One region of the Mesorhizobium sp. AA22 genome, then DNA from elsewhere that is predicted to be linked to it. Evidence: predicted binding sites of a transcription regulator. Region 1 holds the regulator's gene; each other region holds the start of a gene.
What was found. The regulator PhoB, encoded in region 1, activates phosphate uptake and scavenging genes when phosphate is short. The targets are predictions, from matches to a motif close to TGTCATNNANCTGTCAT.
Positions count from the first base shown of each region.

Region 2: A9K68_RS22585 (LTA synthase family protein) is a predicted target of PhoB. The motif match lies at 2,253-2,269, and genes of this name have one in related genera.
Region 3: A9K68_RS03410 (PhoX family phosphatase) is a predicted target of PhoB. The motif match lies at 2,333-2,349, and genes of this name have one in related genera.

Region 1 is NZ_CP048406.1:1,380,512-1,387,251, forward strand. Features, by position in the region: gene pstA (phosphate ABC transporter permease PstA) at 1-1,577, shown strand, start outside; gene pstB (phosphate ABC transporter ATP-binding protein PstB) at 1,590-2,405, shown strand; gene phoU (phosphate signaling complex protein PhoU) at 2,444-3,151, shown strand; gene phoB (phosphate regulon transcriptional regulator PhoB) at 3,168-3,857, shown strand; gene A9K68_RS06695 (ROK family protein) at 4,032-5,279, opposite strand; gene xylF (D-xylose ABC transporter substrate-binding protein) at 5,542-6,582, shown strand; gene A9K68_RS06705 (sugar ABC transporter permease) at 6,724-6,740, shown strand, end outside.
Region 2 is NZ_CP048406.1:4,669,079-4,675,818, forward strand. Features, by position in the region: gene A9K68_RS22570 (acyl carrier protein) at 1-103, opposite strand, end outside; gene fabG (3-oxoacyl-[acyl-carrier-protein] reductase) at 293-1,030, opposite strand; gene fabD (ACP S-malonyltransferase) at 1,090-2,031, opposite strand; gene A9K68_RS22585 (LTA synthase family protein) at 2,299-4,224, shown strand; gene rpsF (30S ribosomal protein S6) at 4,527-5,021, shown strand; gene rpsR (30S ribosomal protein S18) at 5,021-5,269, shown strand; gene rplI (50S ribosomal protein L9) at 5,535-6,119, shown strand; gene A9K68_RS22605 (cyclopropane-fatty-acyl-phospholipid synthase family protein) at 6,398-6,740, shown strand, end outside.
Region 3 is NZ_CP048406.1:716,835-723,574, reverse strand. Features, by position in the region: gene A9K68_RS03430 (SulP family inorganic anion transporter) at 1-560, opposite strand, end outside; gene A9K68_RS03425 (helix-turn-helix transcriptional regulator) at 695-964, opposite strand; gene A9K68_RS03420 (phosphatase PAP2 family protein) at 1,160-1,861, opposite strand; gene A9K68_RS03415 (hypothetical protein) at 1,874-2,212, opposite strand; gene A9K68_RS03410 (PhoX family phosphatase) at 2,417-4,408, shown strand; gene A9K68_RS03405 (hypothetical protein) at 4,608-4,835, shown strand; gene A9K68_RS03400 (ABC transporter permease) at 4,807-5,568, opposite strand; gene A9K68_RS03395 (ABC transporter ATP-binding protein) at 5,565-6,491, opposite strand; gene A9K68_RS03390 (cytochrome ubiquinol oxidase subunit I) at 6,724-6,740, shown strand, end outside.

The DNA.
Region 1 (6,740 bases):
GGCCGGTCAGCATTCATACCGACGATGCCGCGAAGGCGCGGCTGAAGGGCCGCTACCGCACGGAAACGTGGTTCAAATGGCTTGGCGCCGCAGCTGTTGCGTTGGCCGGCTTGTTCCTTGTGCTGCTCCTGTCGACGATCGTCACGCAGGCGATTCCGGCGCTGCGGCAGAACTATGTGACGCTGCCGATCGATCTTTCGGCGGCCAAGGTCGACCCGGCGAAACTCGACGAAGTGAATTACGACGCCATCGCTCAGGAAGCGCTTACGGCAAAATTTCCGGATGTGACGAGCCGCCAGGACAAGCGCCTGCTGCGCGGACTGATTTCCACCGGCACAGGCGTGTTCCTGCGCAAGGATATTGCGGCTGATCCGGGGATGCTCGGAGGAACGGTGGACTATGCGGTTCCACTTGACGATTTTGCCGACCTCTATCTCAAGGGTCTGCTTGCCGACGTCGGTTCGGACGAAGCGATTTCGACAAGCGTCACGCCTTCGCAAACCAGCGGCGACATCGATCTGACCTTCGGCGACGATGCCATGCTGGCGCTGGCGCGCGGCCATGGTGCGGCCGAGGGCGAAAACGGCATGCTCACCCTGACGAGTGGCGCGTCGTCGCTGCTGGTCGCGTTCAATGGCGGCACGGTCAAGCTGACCGCGCTGTCACCTGCGGCCAACGGCATGGTGATCGCTAAGGGCACGGTGATCGAGGCGCTGGACAGCACGGCGCCCGCCGCGAGCGGCCAGGCATTCCTGCGCGTAATCGAGGCGCCGGAAGCATCGCGAAAGATTTCGGACAAGATGATCGTCTGGCTCGACACGCTGAAGAGCGCCGGCCTGATCGAAAGCCGGTTCAACTCGATCTTCTTCTTCACCGGCGCAAGCCGCGAGCCGGAACTGGCCGGTGTCTGGGGCGCGGTCGTCGGATCGTTCCTGACCATGATCGTAACGCTGGCCATCGCCTTCCCGATCGGCGTTTCAGCGGCGATCTATCTTGAGGAATTTGCGCCCAAGAACCGGCTGACGACGATGATCGAAGTGAATATCAACAATCTGGCGGCGGTGCCTTCGATCGTCTTCGGCCTGCTTGGACTTGCCGTATTCCTGAATTTCTTCGGCATGCCGCGCTCCGCCCCGGTGGTCGGCGGCATGGTGCTGGCGCTGATGACCCTGCCGATCATCATTATCGCCTCGCGCGCTTCGCTGCGCGCGGTGCCACCGTCGATCCGCGAGGCGGCGCTTGGCATCGGAGCCTCCAAGGTTCAGACCGTATTCCATCACGTCCTGCCGCTGGCGATGCCGGGCATCATGACCGGCACCATTCTCGGAATGGCGCATGCGCTGGGCGAAACCGCGCCGTTGCTGATGATCGGCATGGTCGCCTTCATCGTCGACATTCCCGGCGGCTTTACCGATCCCGCGACGATCCTGCCGGTGCAGATATTCATGTGGGCGGATTTCCCGGAAGCTGGATTCCAGCAGAAGACTTCGGCGGCGATTTTGATCTTGCTGCTGTTTTTGGTCATCATGAACGCCATTGCAGTGATACTGCGCAGGCGCTTCGAGCGGCGCTGGTAAGGGGTAGAGGATATGAACATCATGACGGAAGCCGGCGTCGAACAGAAACTGAGCAGCGGAACCAATGCCCCTTCGATCAAGATGAAGGGCGAAAAGGTCTCTGTTCATTACGGTGAGAAGCGAGCTCTGTTCGACGTGGACCTCGATGTCCGCGAGAACCAGGTGACGGCGTTGATCGGCCCATCGGGCTGTGGCAAGTCGACCTTCCTGCGTTGCCTGAACCGAATGAACGACACGATCGATATCGCGCGGGTGAGCGGCAAGATAACGCTCGACGGCGAGGATGTTTACGACCCGAAAATCGATGTCGTCGAGCTGCGAGCTCGCGTCGGCATGGTATTCCAGAAGCCGAACCCGTTTCCGAAGTCGATCTATGAAAACGTCGCCTACGGTCCGCGCATTCACGGCCTGGCCAGGAGCAAGTCCGAGTTGGACGGCATTGTTGAATCGAGCCTGAAGAAGGCCGGTCTGTTCAACGAGGTCAAGGATCGCCTGCTCGAGTCGGGCACCGGTCTCTCCGGCGGACAGCAGCAGCGCCTGTGCATCGCGCGCGCCATCGCCGTGTCGCCGGAAGTGATTCTGATGGACGAGCCCTGTTCGGCGCTGGATCCGATCGCCACCGCCCGCGTCGAGGAACTGATCGACGAACTGCGCCAGAACTACACGATCGTCATCGTCACCCACTCGATGCAGCAGGCAGCGCGCGTGTCGCAACGCACGGCGATGTTCCATCTCGGCTACCTGGTCGAGGAGGGCGCAACCGACAAGATGTTCACCAATCCCGACGACAAGCGCACCCAGGACTACATCACCGGCCGGTTCGGCTGAGCGGTCCGGCGGCGAATTTCGAACACGAGGACAGGATCATGGGTGAACACACCGTCGCATCTTTCGACGAGGAACTGGAGCACATCGACAGGCTGATCCGCGACATGGACGAGCTCGCCGCCGCGATGGTCGCAGCCTCGATCCGCGCGTTGCTTGCGTCAGACAATGCGATGGCGCAGCGTGTCGTCTCGGACGACGCGATCATGGATGCGCGGCAGCGCGAACTCGACGACAGTGCGATCACGCTGATCGCCAAGCGGCAGCCGATGGCGCAAGATCTGCGCGCGGTGGTTGGCGCAATCCGCATGGCCGGTGATCTCGAGCGCATCGGCGATTTGGCCAAAAACATAGCCAAGCGGGTCAGCGCAGTCGGGCAGAGCACCACGCCGCGTAATCTGTCGCACGGTATCGACGCGATGGCGGATCTCGTTCTTGTGCAGCTCCGCGGGGTGGTTGAGCACTATGTGTCGCGCAATGCCGGCGCTTTGAAAGAACTGCGCGCCGACGATCAGAAGATCGACGTGAAATACACGGCGGTTTTCCGCGAACTCCTGACCTACATGATGGAGGATCCGCGCAACATCACCGCTTGCACCCATCTTCTGTTTTGCGCCAAGAATCTCGAACGCATCGGCGATCATGTCACCAACATAGCCGAAAACGCCTACTTTGTCGTGACCGGGCAGCAATTGCCGGCGGATCGCCCGAAGCTCGACGAAACGACGATGTCGGCGCCGGCGACATGACAGGAGTGACCGGCCGATGATCGCGCCGCGCATCATGGTGGTGGAGGATGAAGAGCCGCTGGGCGTCCTCCTCCGCTACAATCTGGAATCCGAAGGCTATCAGGTCGAGGTGGTGACGCGCGGCGACGAGGCCGAAATCCGGCTGCAGGAAAACGTGCCCGATCTTCTGGTGCTCGACTGGATGGTGCCGGCGGTTTCGGGCATCGAGCTTTGCCGGCGCCTTCGGGTGCGTCCCGAAACCGAGCGGCTGCCGATCATCATGCTGACCGCGCGCGGCGAGGAGAGCGACCGGGTTCGCGGCCTTTCCACCGGAGCCGACGACTATCTGGTCAAGCCGTTCTCGACACCGGAATTCATGGCCAGGGTCAAGGCGCTGCTGCGCCGCGCCAAGCCGGAAGTACTGTCCAGCGTGCTGAAGGTCGGCGACATCATGCTCGATCGTGAATCGCACAGGGTCTATCGCAAGAAGAGCGAGATCCGGCTCGGGCCGACCGAATTCCGGCTGCTCGAATTCATGATGCGGCACCCGGGTCGGGTCTTCTCGCGCAGCCAGTTGCTCGACAATGTCTGGGGCGAGACGATCTACATCGACGAGCGCACGGTGGACGTCCATGTCGGCCGGTTGCGCAAGGCGGTCAACAATGGTCGCATGCCCGATGTCATCCGCACCATCCGCGGCGCGGGCTATGCGATCAGGGAAGACTAGGGATGTGCTGATATCCAGGTGGTGCCGGCCTGCGAACGCCGGCTTCCTGGGCTTCCGGTGCTCACGTACCCAAAAGTACGCTCCGCTCCGGTTCTCGGAACCCACCATTCTCGACTCGGCCTGACCTGAATCTCAACACACCCCAAGTCGCGATCCGGGATCCTCCCTTCGAGTTCAAGCCACGTTCTTTCCGACCGAGCCGGCTCGTGCCTGGATGCTCGGCGCGAAGATCTCTTGGTCGACGAAGCTCAGCGCCCGCATGGCGCAGCCTTCTCGGATCAGCGGCAGTTCGTTCGGCTCGGTGTCGAAGGAAATCGAACCCGAATGCTGGCCGCCCGCGGTCTGGGCGATGGCCTCGCGCAGGGCCGGCTCGATCAGGTCGAAGGCGGCAGCGCTGGCACCGACCATGGCGACCGGCGCCGGATCGATCAGCGCGAACAGGCTGCCGAGCCCGAAGCCGAGCGCCTCGCCGGCCTTGCGGTAGGCTTCGCGCTCCGGTCCGTCCGTCTCGCGCGCCCGGGCCGCCAGTGCCCGCATCTCGGCGTCGCTGACATCGGCGACCGGCTCGGCGTTCTCGCTCAATTGCCTCGCGTTGCGCCAGATAGCGTAGTTGCCGGCATAAGCCTCGACGCAACCACGCCGCCCGCAGCGGCAAAGCGCGCCGCTCGGCCGATGAATCATGTGGCCGAATTCGCCGCCTGAGGAATGGGTGCCGGTGAACAGCTCGCCCTTGAGCACCAGCCCCATACCGATGCCATGCGAGAGCAGGATGGCGATGAAATCGTCGCGGTAGCGATCCGGGTCGCGCCGGCGCAGCGCCACGGCCATCATGTTGCAGTCGTTCTCCATAATGGCCGGGATGCCGAACTCGCGTTCCAGAATGTCGGCGAAGGCGATGTTCGTCTGCGGCGTGATCGGCGACCACAACATGGCGCGCGCATGGGAATCGGTAATACCCTGGATCGCCAGCGCGATGCGGGCGACGCTTTGGACGTCGAGGTCGGGGTCTTCGAGCCGGCGCCGGACTATGGCGACACATTCGTCGATCAGCTCGTCGCGCGACATGGTCAGCGTGTCCAGCCGGCGCTGTTCCTCGGCGACCACTTGTCCGGCATAGTCGATGACAGCGACCGACAGCGAATTCAGCGACAACACGACGGCCAATACCGCAGCGGCTTCCGGATTGAGGCTGAGGCCAACCTGCGGCCGGCCACGTTTCAGCGAAACGGTCTCACTCGCCTTGCTCTCGGCCAGGATGCCTTCGTGGATCAGGTCGGAAGAGATCGCCGATATGGTCGAATGGCTGAGGCCGGTGGTTGCGGCGATCTCGGTCCGTGACGGCTGGCCTGCGCGCCGTACGGCCGAAATAACCATCGCCCGGTTGCGCCGGCGCAAATCGTCATGGCGGATCCCAACCGACATTGTTTTGCTTCCTACCCTATTGCCGCGGCCGCTCATGAATCGGAAGCCGTCAGGCCGACAAATACTGGCAGAAGCAGAAGGACCTGTCATTGTTTATTCCGAGGCTCGAAAAAAAGCCAACAGGACACCAAAATTCCATCAGAATTCATGTTGACAGTGCTTCGGCGTTGGATCAGTATTTTTTCGAGGCTCGAAAAAAAGAGCTTTTGTGCAGGCCTTTGGGCCAGTTGGTCGCGCCGTACGCGGCGCAGGGAGGAATATCATGAATAGATTCACAGCCGCCATTCTGGCGGGGGTCGCCATGTCGCTGACGCTCGCGTCGGTCGCACAGGCGAAGGACAAGGTCATCGGTGTTTCGTGGTCGAACTTCCAGGAAGAGCGCTGGAAGACTGACGAAGCCGCCATGAAGTCGGCGATCGAGGCCGCCGGCGACAAGTATATTTCAGCCGATGCACAGTCCAATCCCGGCAAGCAGCTGACCGACGTCGAGAGCCTGATCTCGCAGGGCGCCAACGCGCTGATCATCCTCGCGCAGGATGCCTCGGCCATCGGGCCGGCGGTGCAGAAGGCGCTGGACGAAGGCATTCCGGTCGTCGGCTATGACCGGCTGATCGAGAACAAGGACGTCTTCTATTTGACCTTCGACAACCAGGAAGTCGGCCGCATGCAGGCCCGCGAAGTGTTCAAGGTGGCGCCGGAAGGCAATTACGTCTTCATCAAGGGCTCGGGCGCCGATCCGAATGCCGATTTCCTGTTCGCCGGCTCCATGGAAGTGCTCAAGGATGCCATCGACAGCGGCAAGATCAAGAATGTCGGCGAGGCCTATACGGACGGCTGGCTTCCCGCCAACGCCCAGAAGAACATGGAACAGTTCCTGACCGCCAACGACAACAAGGTCGATGCGGTGGTTGCCGCCAATGACGGCACCGCTGGTGGCGTCGTCGCGGCGCTGACGGCGCAAGGCTTGGCCGGATCCGTTCCGGTGTCGGGCCAGGACGGCGACCATGCCGCGCTGAACCGCATCGCGCTCGGCACACAGACCGTATCGGTGTGGAAGGACGCGCGCGAGCTCGGCAAGAACGCCGCCGAGATCGCCTCGCAACTGGCCGACGGCAAGCAGATGACAGATATTGCCGGCGTCAAGGACTTCGCCACGCCGGGCGGCAATGTCGTCAAGTCGCTGTTCCTGACGCCGATTGCCGTCACCAAGGACAATCTCAACGTCGTCATCGACGCGGGCTGGATCAAGAAGGAAGAGGTCTGCGCCGGCGTGGCGACGGGCACGCTCCCGGTCTGCAACTGATCCGGCCTTCGCAAGAAGCCTGAAACGCCGCGGCTTCACACCGCGGCGTTTTTTCAAAAAGAATTGTTTTTCCGCTTCTCGCGGATAACTCCAAACTGCTTCCGGCATCCGCGGCAGACGGCAACCCGGTGGGAGGGCATCATGACCGACACAACTTC
Region 2 (6,740 bases), 3.3 Mb from region 1:
CGCCCAGATCATCGATGAAGCTCGCCTGCTCCGTCACCTTGTCGGCATCGACGCCAAGGTGCTCGATAACGATCTTCTTGACGCGCTCTGCGGTGTCACTCATTTGGGCATCCTCGTCTTTTGTTTGTCTGTCTTCGTTAGCGGGCGGAATGCCGCTAATCAAGCTGAAAGATGGTCCTGTCGGAAACGCAACGGCACCGGACCGGTTTTTGCCCGAACCGCCGGGTTGCGGGCCGCATTACACGAAAATCGGCCTGGGTCCAAGGCGAAAAGGGGTGTTTTCCCGCAACTGTCAAATCATCGCCATGCCGCCATTCACGTGAATGGTCTGGCCGGTGACATAGGCAGCTTCGTTGGAAGCGAGATAGGCGACGGCCGAAGCGACTTCGGCGCTGGTGCCCATGCGCCGTGTCGGGATCGCCGCCATGATCGCATCTTTCTGCTTGTCGTTGAGCTTGTCGGTCATCGCCGATTCGATGAAGCCGGGGGCGACGCAGTTGACCGTGATTTTGCGGGTGGCGATCTCCTGCGCCAGCGACTTGGAAAAGCCGATCATGCCGGCCTTGGAGGCGCAGTAATTGGTCTGGCCGGGATTGCCGGTGACGCCAACCACGGAGGTGATGTTGATGATGCGGCCATGCCGGCGCCGCATCATCGGATGGGTGAGTTCGCGGGTCAGGCGGAACACGGCGGTCAGATTGACCTCGAGCACCGTATCCCAGTCGGCGTCCGCCATGCGTACGAACAGACCGTCCTTGGTGATGCCGGCATTGTTGACGAGAATGTCGACGCCTTCGAGATCGGCCTCGACCTTCTGGCCGAGCGCCTTGACCTCGTCGCGATTGGAAAGGTTCGCCGGGAACAGCTTGACCCGGTCGCCGAGTTCGGTCGCCAGCGTCTCCAGCTTTTCGACGCGGGTGCCGTGCAGGCCGACGACGGCGCCCTGCGCATGCAGCACCCTGGCGATCGCCTCGCCGATGCCTCCCGATGCGCCTGTGACGAGGGCCTTGCGGCCGGTCAATTCGAACATGTCTTGTCTCCTGATCTAAGAGAGAACACCCTCCACGGGCGGGGTCGAATCTCGGTTGGCTATGCGAGCGCCGCCAGCGCCGCGTCGACATCCGCCGGCGTGCCGACGGCGCCGGTAGCCATATCGCGGTTGATGCGCCGCGCCAGTCCCGACAGCACCTTGCCGGCGCCCACCTCGTAAAGCGTCGCAATGCCATTCGCGCCGAACCATTCCACCGTTTCGCGCCAGCGCACGCGGCCGGTCACCTGTTCGACCAGACGGCGGGCGATTGCGTCCGGATCGCTGGACGGAGTGACCGACACGTTGGAGACCACGGGCACGAACGGCGCGTTCTTCGTGACATCGGCCAATGCCTCGCGCATGACCTCGGCCGCCGGTGCCATCAGCGCCGAATGGAAGGGCGCCGAGACCTGCAGCATCAGCGCCCGCTTGGCGCCCTTTTCCATGCACAGTCTCGCCGCCAGTTCGACCGCCGCGCTGGCACCGGAGATCACCAGTTGGCCACCGCCATTGTCGTTGGCGATCTGGCAAACTGAACCTTTGGCCGCTTCAGCGCAGGCGTCTTCGACATCGGCCTGTTCCAGCCCGATGATCGCCGCCATGGCGCCTTCACCGGCCGGCACAGCCGCCTGCATGGCATTGCCGCGGATACGCAAAAGCCGGGCCGCATCGGCCACCGAAACGAAACCGGCGGCGGCAAGTGCCGAATATTCGCCGAGCGAGTGGCCGGCGACATAGGCGACCTTGTCCCTCAGCGAGAGGCCGCGCGATTCCAGCGCCCGGATCGCGGCGAGCGACACAGCCATCAGCGCCGGCTGGGCATTGGCGGTCAGCGTCAGCCTCTCTTCCGGCCCTTCCCAGATCAGCTTCGACAGGTTTTCGCCAAGCGCCTCGTCGACCTCTTCGAAGATATTCCGCGATTCCGGAAAGGCGTCCGCGAGGTCCTTGCCCATGCCGACAGCCTGGCTGCCCTGTCCCGGAAAGGTGAATGCGACGGCCATGTGTGGCTCCCAAGCGGCTGATTTTTCCTGCCTGTGACGCAAGGCGGGCGGGCAAGTCAAGTCCGCTGGCAGCCCGACGCGGGTCGCTCCGGCTCGGTATCGCTGGCCGAGTACCTGTTCCAAAAGGCTTTTTTTCGATCACTCATGATGAAAATCGCTCACGATTCGTTTGCTGGCTCTTCTTATTTCAGCCACAGGCGTTAGCTTTTCGTGACATATCGATGACAGCTCAATGACACTTTTGTGTATGGTCGGGGGAATTGTAAGGTGGCAAGGACTAGGAAAGGCGTTGGCAAAGCCGCGCCACAGTTTCTGGAAGGCGATCCGGCCACCGGCTATCTGCCGGGCCGGAAATGGCCTGTTATCCGCTATGGCCTCGTCAGCCTTCTCGCCGCCACCATCCTGGTTTTTGCGATCGAACTGATCGTGCGCGGCGACTTTGCCGGCACCGTCGCCTTCTTCCTGCAGCCCTTCAAGCCGGGCTGGACCACCATCATCATCTTCGCGCTTATCCTGATCGGCCTCGACGCCGTGCTCGGCCGCAGCCACCAGAGCCTGATGATCGTCGCGCCGCTGACGCTTGCGCTGGCCTTTGTCGGCCATCAGAAATCGCTCTATCTCGGCGATCCGCTCTATCCGACCGATTTCCTCTATTCACGCCAGATCGTGGCGCTGATGCCGCTGCTGGTGCGCGAACGTCCGGGAACCGCCATCGCTCTGGCGATCGGAATCGTTGGCAGCCTGTCGCTGCTCGTTTATGGCTGGCGGCTCTGGCGCCGCCGGGTACCGGCGCTCAGCCGCAAGGGTCGCCTGGCCCGGCTGACATTGACCGTGCCGTTGCTCGCCTTCTTCGTCTCGATCATGGATTACGCGACCTTCTCGTGGACGCGGGACCGGCTGCAGATCATCCCGATCATGTGGGACCAGAAGGAAAACTACGCCTCCAATGGCTTCGCGCTCGCCTTCGCGCTCAACGTACCGATGGCGCATGTCTCTTCGCCTGCCGGCTACTCCGACAAGTCGATCGCAGCGATCGACAGGCCTGACGTGACGGCCTCGGTGCCGGCCGAGAAGCCCGACATCATCATCGTCATGAGCGAATCATTCTGGGATCCGACCGAACTGCCCGGCGTCAACATCACGCCCGATCCGATTCCCACTGTGCGGGCCCTGCGCTCGGGCTACATGTTCTCACCCGAATTCGGCGGCATGACCGCCAATGTCGAATTCGAGGCGCTGACCGGCTTTTCCAACGCCTTCCTGCCGGCCGGCAGCATCCCCTACCAGCAATATGTCCGCGCGCCGGTGCCGTCGATGGCGACGTTCTTGAAGAGCCAGGGCTATGAGACGCGCGCCATCCATCCGGGCACGAGCTGGTTCTGGAACCGCACGCCGGTCTATGCGGATTTCGGCTTCGACGACTTCAAGTCGGAAGAAAATATGCCATATCTCGAAAAGCGCGGTCCGCTGGCCTCGGACGCGGCGATGACCGACGAGATCATCCGCGAGGCCGATGCCACCGACGATCCGCTCTTCTTCTTCGCCGTCAGCCTGCAGAATCACGGACCCTACGAGCCGAATCGCTACTACAATCCGACCCACAAGGTGCATGCGCCGACCAGCCAGTGGGCAAAGGATTCACTGCTGAGCTTCACCGAGGGTGCATCCGACGCCGATAAGGGCCTCGAGCGCCTTGTCGAATGGGCGAAGAACCGCCAACGGCCGACAGTCATCGCCTTCTTCGGCGACCATCTGCCGCCGCTCGGCCCGGTCTATGTCGAGACCGGCTTCCTCAAAGATAATGTCGCGCCGCGCAAAGAGCCGCCTGACCAGATGCTGCTGCATCACCAGACGCCGCTGGTCGTATGGTCGAACCGCACCGGGCCGGCCGCGGACATGGGCGCGGTAAGTCCGGCTTTCCTGCCCTACCATATCCTGACCACGGCCGGGATCAGCCATCCCTATTACACCGGCTTCCTCGGCCAGATGCGCGAGCGCTACAGCGTTGTCGATCGTAATTTGTTGATGAAGCCGACGGGCGAGGACACGCCCGACTGGGCGCGACAGAAGAAGATCGATCCGGCCATTCGCGATTTCCGTCTGCTGCAATACGACATGATGTTCGGCAAGCGCCATGCGGCGCCCGATTTCTTCCCGGAAACGGTGAACAAGCGCGTCCCGCATACAAGCTGAAGATGCCGCGACGTATCGTCCTTGGAGCGGCGGGTTTTCGGCTCGCCCTTGCCTTGCGGTCAAATTCCTGTATAGACGCCCGCAATCTGCCGGTCCTTGCTGGGGGCTGAACGGAGGGCCGGAGGTTTTTTGAAAACCTTCGTGTGGAGCCAGAAGCGCTTCCGCCTCCCGTGTCTCCGCTCTCGACCGTCTCGTCATGCTCCTTTCTTCCCCGCCCCCTTCTAGGGATCGGCGGGTCAGAGAAGTTGCAGAGGCTTTTGCCGCGGGAACCGGGAGAGAAACGAAGAAAGGCGAAGAACAATATGGCTCTTTACGAACATGTGTTTCTTGCCCGGCAGGACCTCTCGCAGCAGCAGGTCGATGCGCTTGTCGAACAGTACAAGGGCGTCATCTCCGCGAATGGCGGGTCCGTCGGCCGGGTCGAGAACTGGGGACTGAAGTCCCTCACCTACCGGGTCAACAAGAACCGGAAGGCATACTATACGCTGATGGACATCACCTGCCCGCCGGCCGCGCTCAACGAGATGGAGCGCCAAATGGGCCTGTCCGAGGATGTGCTGCGTTTCCTCACCATCAAGGTCGATGCACATGAGGAAGGCCCGTCGGCGATGATGCAGAAGCGCGAAGAGCGCTCGGAACGCGGCGGCTTCGGCGACCGTGACCGCGGCCCACGCTCGTTCGGCGACCGCGATCGCGGCGACCGTGGCGATCGCCCGCCGCGCAGCTTCGGTGGCGATGCCGGTGCAGATCGTGGTCCGCGCCGTCCGCGCGAAGGTGTTGAAGGGGGTGCAGAATAATGGTCGACATCAACCAGATCCCGACCCGGCGCCCGTTCCATCGCCGCCGCAAGACCTGCCCGTTCTCCGGAGCCAACGCGCCCAAGATCGACTACAAGGACGTACGTCTTCTGCAGCGCTACATTTCCGAGCGCGGCAAGATCGTGCCGTCGCGCATCACCGCCGTCAGCCAGAAGAAGCAGCGCGAACTCGCCAAGGCGATCAAGCGCGCCCGCTTCCTCGGACTGCTGCCCTACGTGGTTCGCTAACACTCTTTCAGCGGGCGGTTCGCCGCCCGCTCTTCCCAACGGCGACGGGCGCCGCAGGGTTGAACTTGATTGATGCATGTCGTTGTCCCAAAACCGGGCCACTTTTGGGCGACATGCATTGAAAATCCCGGGTTGAGGTGAAGACCTCTAACTGCCGCGACAGGCAGGACAGCGACATAGGCGGCAACGCCCTCAGCTTCCTGACCTGTTCCAGACAATTCGGCGTCGATGCCAGTGATTGGCGCCCAAACGAAGGAACAAAACTATGGACGTCATTCTTCTCGAGCGCGTTTCCCGCCTCGGTCAGATGGGCGATACCGTCAAGGTCAAGGATGGATTCGCCCGCAACTTCCTGCTGCCGCAGGGCAAGGCGCTGCGCGCCAACGAAGCCAACAAGAAGAAATTCGAAGGCCAGCGCGCCCAGCTCGAAGCCCGCAACCTCGAGCGCAAGTCCGAGGCCATGCAGATTTCGGAAAAGCTCGACGGCAAGAGCTTCATCGCCGTACGTTCGGCCGGCGAAACCGGCCAACTCTACGGCTCGGTGTCGACCCGCGACATCGCAGAGCTTTTGACGGCGGAAGGCTTTTCGGTCAACCGCAACCAGATCCTGCTCAACCAGCCGATCAAGACCATCGGCCTTACCAATGTGGCGATCGCGCTGCATCCGGAAGTCGAGGTCACCATTACGCTCAACATCGCCCGCACCGCCGACGAAGCCGAGCGCCAGGCCAAGGGCGAGACGCTGACCACGGCCGAAGCTATCTATGGCGACGACATCAACGACAATGCGCGCCCGGACAACTTCTTCGATCCCAATGCCGAGTTGGAAGGCGGCGAAGATAACGGCTGATTGCACGTCACAAGGCGTCAGAGCGGCGCTTTAAAACGTTTCGTCGGCTTCCAGTCATTTCTGGACCAATGCCCGGGCCTCTCGCCTGGGCATTTTTGTGCCAAAAGGAACTTTTCGAACCCCTATATGTTGAGGCAGACTACAGCGCCGCGCGTCCTTTGGACGCGCAAATGAAGCTGTAGAACTTCGGTTTGGCGCATGATCCTTTCCGAAAATCGAATCCGATTTTCGGGGTCGTGCGCCGAGACAGCGTGTCTGGCCGAGAGGGGATATTGGTCATGAATATTCTGCTGAAACGCATTCTCGACCGCCTGGTGCGCACCGGCAACCTCAAAGTCACCGGACCGAAAGGCCTCTCGGTGATTTTCGGCGATGGCACTGGCGATCCGGTACACATGCACATCAAGACCGCGCATGCCGAGCGCGCCATCACCTTCGATCCGATGCTGGCGGTGCCGGAGGCCTACATAGACGGCGAACTCGACATACTCGAGGGTGGCGTGCTGGGGGTGATGCGTATCGCTTTCCAGAACATGGGTAGCGGCGGCATCGATGCCACCTGGTCGAAGGCAATCGAGGGCCTGCGCCACGCCTTCCGCCGCCTGCAGCAGATCAACACGG
Region 3 (6,740 bases), 660 kb from region 1:
GCCGCCTCGCCGATCGCCATCAGCTTCGGCACCAGCGGTCCAGGTTCCTTGCCGGCAAGCTTCAGCCCGAACAGCTCGACGATCTGGCCGGAGAAGATGATGATTGCGATGCCGGCGGTGAAGCCGACGGTCACCGGATAGGGAATGAACTTGATGTAGGTGCCAAGCCTGAGATAGCCGATGGCGAGCAGGAAGACGCCGGCCATCATCGTCGCCAGCAGCAACCCGTCAACACCGACCCGCGCCACCGTTGCCGCCACCAGCACGATGAAGGCGCCGGCCGGCCCGCCGATCTGGAAGCGGCTGCCGCCGAGCGCCGAGATGAGGAAGCCGCCGATGATGGAGGTGTAGAGCCCGCGCTCCGGCGTCACGCCCGATGCGATCGCGATCGCCATCGACAGCGGAAGCGCGACGATGGCCACGGTCAGCCCAGCGATGGCATCGATCCTGAAATGCTCTGATGTGTAACCCTCGCGCAGCACCGTCACCAGCTTCGGCGTGAACAATTCGGAGAATGTCGGCCGCGCCGGTTGATGAATTGTCCGCCGGATTTGATCCATAGACTGCCTTCCGCTCCTGATGCATGTCGCCCAAAAGTGCACAGCGGTTTTGGGGCAACGACATGCATAAAAACCAAGGAGGCGGCGGGATCGTCGGCAGGACTGTCGGCGGTCGCCGTCGCGACTTTGCGGGCTCAGCCTGGCGGGTTCTTCGGCACGATCGGCTTGAGGCGCACGCCCCTGCCGCCGCGCTCGCTGGCCTGGTTCTCGCCGATCAGTTCCACGCCGGCCTCATCGAGAGCCTGGATGACCTTCATCAGCGTGTCGACCACGCCCCTGACGACGCCGTCGCTCGCTTCCATACGCTGAATGGTGGGAAGCGAAACCCCGGCGCGCTCGGCGAGCGTCTTCTGATCGATGCCGGCCAGCGCCCTCGCGGCGCGCATCTGCGCGGCAGTGATCATCGGCTAAACCCCCGTCTGAGTCTGCAGGTCCATGTATAATACCATCATTGTGATGGTTCAAGCATCATGACGCATATGTCACACATGCACACCAGACCGTTTGCGTCCTGCAGAGCCTGCGCGCCAGCTGGGACAGCAGGCCCCAGTGCCGCAACTTCGAGGAGAATTAGCGCAGCGTCGTTCTGAACGGCCGGTTCAGCCGCCGTCGCTCTGCCCGCGCCATCGCTGTAGCGCCCATGCGGCCAGCCAGCACAGCATCGCCCAGGCGAAGCCGGCGCACCAGCCGGCCAGCACGTCGGATGGCCAATGAACGCCGAGATAGACGCGGCTGATGCCGACCAGCAGGGTCGTCAGCACAGCCAGCGACAGCACGTAAATCTTCGTCGTTCGCCCAGGCAGGAAGCGCGACGCCATGCTGCCCAGCGTCAAATATGTCACCGCCGACAGCATCGCGTGGCCGCTCGGAAACGAAAGCGATGCCACGTCGGCGAGATGCGAAACCAGATCGGGGCGCGGCCGGTCGATTCCGAGCTTCAGCGTGCTCGACAGGGCCTGCCCGCCCGCCACTGCGACGAGGACGAGAAACGCTGGTCCCGGCCTGTGGATCAGCAGCAGATAGACGATCACGGCGGCCGTGATCAACACGAGCACGCTGGCGCTGCCGAGGCTGGTGATGTCGCGCATCGCCCCTTCCAGCCATAGCGGTCCGATCGGATTGTCGGGCTGGCCCGCTTCACGGAAGGCGAGCAGGATTTCCGTATCGAAGGCGTGCGGCGTAGTGTCTCGCGCCACCTCCATCAGTTCCTCAAACCCCCACAGTCCGCAGGCGATGACCAGTCCGGCGAGCAGCACCGGGAATTCGATTCTGTTGAGCAGCTTGCTTGCGGTATTCTTCATCGGCCCTCGCTGTTACGGCCTTTGCAGATAGGGCCCGAGCGTGATCAGTGCCACCGCTGCGATGGCGAGCACGATGCCGGTCGCCTGCAACGCATTGACGCGCTCGCCGAAGAACACCAGTGCCACCACGTTCACCGACACCAGCTGGATCACCGCCGACAGGCTGAACGACACCGACATGCCGAATTCACGGATCAGCCTCAGCATGATCAGATTGCCCGCCGAATACAGCGCCAAAGTCAAAACGATCTTGCCGAAGCTCGGCGCCAGTCCCCATTGCTTGGCCGCCGTCGCTGCCAGCAGGAAGATCACCGTCGAAATGCCGAGCTGCCCCAGTCCCCAGAAACTCACTTTTTGTCCCTCTGACGCGGTCCTTCCGCGCCCTGCCGCTGATCTTGTTTCCGAAGCGCCGGTCGCGGTCAAGCGAGGCTGATCATGGACACGAAATCGGGGCTGGATATTGGCCGGCAACGTCATCAAACTGTGATCTGCCGACGATACGCGGTCAGTCAAGCAGCACGCTCAAGCCATCCCAAAGAAAGCCAGAGGCAAGCCATGACAGAACATCGCTCTCCCGACACCCATTTCCGCACCAGCCTGCTCGAGGAAAACGATGGGCCAGGAACCAATCCCACCGACAACCAGACAATGGGCGAGATCATCGCCGCACGTTTCTCGCGCCGTGGTTTCCTGCAGGGATCGCTTGCGGCAACCGCCATCGCCGCCACCGTCAGCCCGCTGGCGCTGATCCTCGCCGACGATGCCCGCGCCGCCGGCGGATCGGCCTTCAGCTTCGACGAGGTCGAGGCGGGCGTCGACGACAAGCACCATGTCGCCGCCGGCTACGACGCCGACGTGCTGTTGCGCTGGGGCGATCCGCTGTTTGCCGATTCGCCGGAATTCGATCCGACAAAACAGTCGGCGCAAGCCCAGGAAAGACAGTTCGGCTACAACAACGACTATGTCGGCTTCATCCCGCTCGACGGCTCGGCCGAGCATGGCCTGCTGGTGGTCAACCACGAATACACCAACCCGCATCTGATGTTTCCGGGCCTCGTCACCATCGTCGAGGGCGAGGCCAAGCAGGCGCCGCTGAGCAAGGAACAGGTCGATATCGAGATGGCCGCGCATGGCGGCACCATAGTCGAAATCCGCAAGGCATCAGGCAAATGGCAGGTGGTGCGCGACGGCAAGCTCAATCGCCGCATCACCTCCAACACCGAGATGGCACTGTCCGGCCCGGTCGCCGGCCACGACCGGGTCAAGACCAGTGCCGACCCGACCGGCACGAGGGTCTTCGGCACCGTCAACAACTGCGCCGGCGGCGTCACGCCCTGGGGCACCTACGTCATGGCCGAGGAAAACATACACGGCTATTTCTCGGGCGAGCTGCAGGAAGGCCACAAGGAAGCCGCCAACTACAAGCGCCTGGGAATTCCCGAAGGCGCCTATGAGTGGGCGGCGCATTACGACCGCTTCGACATCGGCAAGGAGCCGAACGAGCCGAATCGCTTCGGCTGGATTGTCGAGGTCGACGTCAACGATCCGATCTCGGTGCCAAGGAAGCGCACCGCCATGGGCCGCTTCAAACATGAGGGCGCTGAATCGATCGTCGCCAAGGACGGCCGCGTCGTCTTCTATCTCGGCGACGACGAACGCTTCGACTATGTCTACAAATTCGTCACGGCCGGCAAATTCAACGCCGAGGACCGCGCCGCCAACATGGATCTCCTCGACGACGGCACGCTCTATGTCGCCAAATTCGCCGAGGACGGCTCGATCGAATGGCTGCCCATCGTCTTCGGCCAGGGCCCGCTGACGGCGGAGAACGGCTTTGCCAGCCAGGCCGACGTGCTCATCGAGACGCGCCGTGCCGCCGATCTGCTCGGGGCCACCAAGATGGACCGCCCCGAGGATATCCAGCCGAATCCGACGACTGGCAAAGTCTACGTCATGTTGACCAACAATTCTAAACGCAAGACGGACCAGGTCGATGCCGCCAACCCACGCGCCGAAAACGCTTTCGGCCACATGATCGAGATCGTCGAGGACGGTGGCGATTTCACTGCCAGCAAGGGCAAATGGGAAGTGCTGTTGAAATGCGGCGATCCCTCGGTGGCAGAAGTCGGCGCCACCTTCTCGACCGCAACCACCGCCAATGGCTGGTTCGGCATGCCGGATAATTGCGCCTTCGATTCAGCCGGCCGGCTTTGGGTCGCTACCGATGGCCAGGGCCCGAAGGCGACCGGCCGCACCGATGGCCTGTGGGCGGTCGACACCGAAGGCGAGGCGCGGGCGACATCAAAGCTGTTCTTCCGCGTGCCGATCGGCGCCGAAATGTGCGGCCCGCTATTCACGCCCGACGACCAGACCGCCTTCGTCGCGGTTCAGCATCCGGCCGATGGCGGCGAAGACTGGGAGGCTTTTGGCCGTCCCTCTTACTACGAGGACCCGTCGACCCGCTGGCCCGACTTCAAGCCCGATATGCCGGTGCGGCCGTCGGTCGTCGCCATCACCAAACAGGGCGGTGGCAAGATCGCGGTCTAAAGATCATCGCGCTCCCAGGTCCACGCTGGTAAATCGTGAAGGAGGGGTTTTGGCTCGACCGAAGCCCCTCCTTTTTCATGCCCACTTGCCAATTTATTCCCAATTGCCAACGGCTTCCGTTCAATTCTCGCTGCCACCAATGATTCGAAGCCCGCGGGCTTGCGGGTTATCCCGAAGCGCGGCACGCGGAATCTCGACCATGCCCTCCTTGCGCAATTGTTTCGACCGCCTGCTCCAGGGCGCCGCGCCCAAGGTCACCCGGCAGGAGCTGACCCATGTCGAGCGCCTGGCGCTGGTCCGCCGGCATGGCGATTTCTCGCTCGCCTATTCGACCGCCGTCCAGGGCAATCTTTCAAGGGATGCCGGCCTAGCCCACGGCTCAGCGTGCTGTAAGCCGGTCAGTTCCGCAGCCGGTAGCCGGTCCTGAAGATCCACGCGACGATCGCTATGCAGATAAGCAGGAAAACGACGGTCATGCCGAGGCTGATGCCGATCGAGACGTCGGATTTGCCGTAGAAACTCCAGCGAAAACCGCTGACCAGATAGAGGACGGGGTTGAACAGCGTCACCGTGCGCCAGATGCCGGGCAGCATGTCGATCGAATAGAAGCTGCCGCCAAGGAAGGTCAGCGGCGTGATGATCAGCAGCGGCACCAGCTGCAGCTGCTCGAAGCTCTTCGCCCAGATGCCGATGATGAACCCGAACAGGCTGAAGGTCACCGACGTCAGCACCAGGAAGGAGAGCATCCAGAACGGATGCTCGATGGTCAGCGGCACGAACAGCGACGCGGTCGCCAGGATGATCAGGCCGAGTATGATCGACTTGGTCGCCGCACCGCCTACGTAGGCAATGATGATCTCCAGATAGGACACTGGCGCCGACAGCAATTCGTAGATCGAGCCGACGAATTTCGGGAAATAGATGGCGAAGGAGGCGTTGGAGATCGACTGCGTCAGTAGCGACAGCATGATCAGCCCCGGCACAATGAAGGCGCCGTAGCTGATACCGTCGATCTCGGTGATGCGCGAGCCGATGGCCGAGCCGAAGACGACGAAATAGAGCGATGTCGAGATGACAGGCGACACGATGCTCTGCAGCACGGTCCGAAAGGCGCGCGCCATCTCCATCTTGTAGATCGCCCAGACTGCTCGCAGGTTCATGCGTCCCTCCTCACCAGATTGACGAAGATCTCCTCGAGCGAGCTGTTTTGCGTGTCGATATCGCGGAACTGGATGCCGGCCTTCTCAAGGTCGCGGAGCAGCGAGGCGACGCCCGGCCGTTCGCTCTGGTTGTCATAGGTGTAAGTCAGTTGATTGCCGTCCGGCGCAAGCTCCAGCGCGTAGCGCGAAAACGTCTCGGGTATGGTGGCGAGCGGACTGCGCAATTCCAGCAACAGCCTTTTGCGGCCGAGCGTGCGCATCAGTTCGGCCTTGTCCTCGACCAGCACGATTTCGCCGCGATTGATGACGCCGACGCGGTCGGCCATCGCTTCGGCCTCCTCGATATAGTGTGTGGTCAGGATGATGGTGACGCCATCCTCGCGCAGCCGGCGCACCATCGCCCACATGTCCTGGCGCAGCTCGACGTCGACCCCGGCTGTCGGCTCGTCGAGGAACAGCACTCTCGGTTCGTGCGACAACGCCTTGGCGATCATCAGCCGCCGCTTCATGCCGCCGGACAGGGTGATCGCCTTGGCGTCCTTCTTGTCCCACAACGACAGGTCGCGCAGCACTTTCTCGACGAAGGCGGGGTTGGCTGGCTTGCCGAATAGGCCGCGGCTGTAACTGACAGTCGCCCATACGGTCTCGAACGCGTCGATGGTCAGTTCCTGCGGCACCAGCCCGATGAGGCTGCGCGCGGCGCGATAATCCCGGCCGATATCGTAGCCGTCGACGGTGACCGTGCCCGACGAGCGGTTGACGATACCGCAGACGATCGAGATCAGCGTCGTCTTGCCGGCGCCGTTCGGCCCGAGCAGCGCAAAGATCTCGCCACGCTCGATGTCGAGGTTGATCTCCTTCAGCGCCTTGAAACCGGTGGCGTAGGTCTTGGTGACCCCGGAAATGGAAATGATCGATGGCATGGCTGAAAAAAACGGCTGCTTGAAAGGAGAACTGTTGGTTCAATCCGCTGAATGTCGGTGCGCGCAGCCGGAAGTCAATGGCACTCCTGACAGTTCTGGACATCGGCATGCGAAGACGCATCCACCGCTGCCGCAGTCCTGCGGCGTTCCGCCTCGCGTGACGCCACGCCGCTTTGACCGTTTAGCGCATCCGGCCTATCTTCTGCGACACAAGCAGCAGCCGGAGCCCACCATGGACCCGCTCATCCT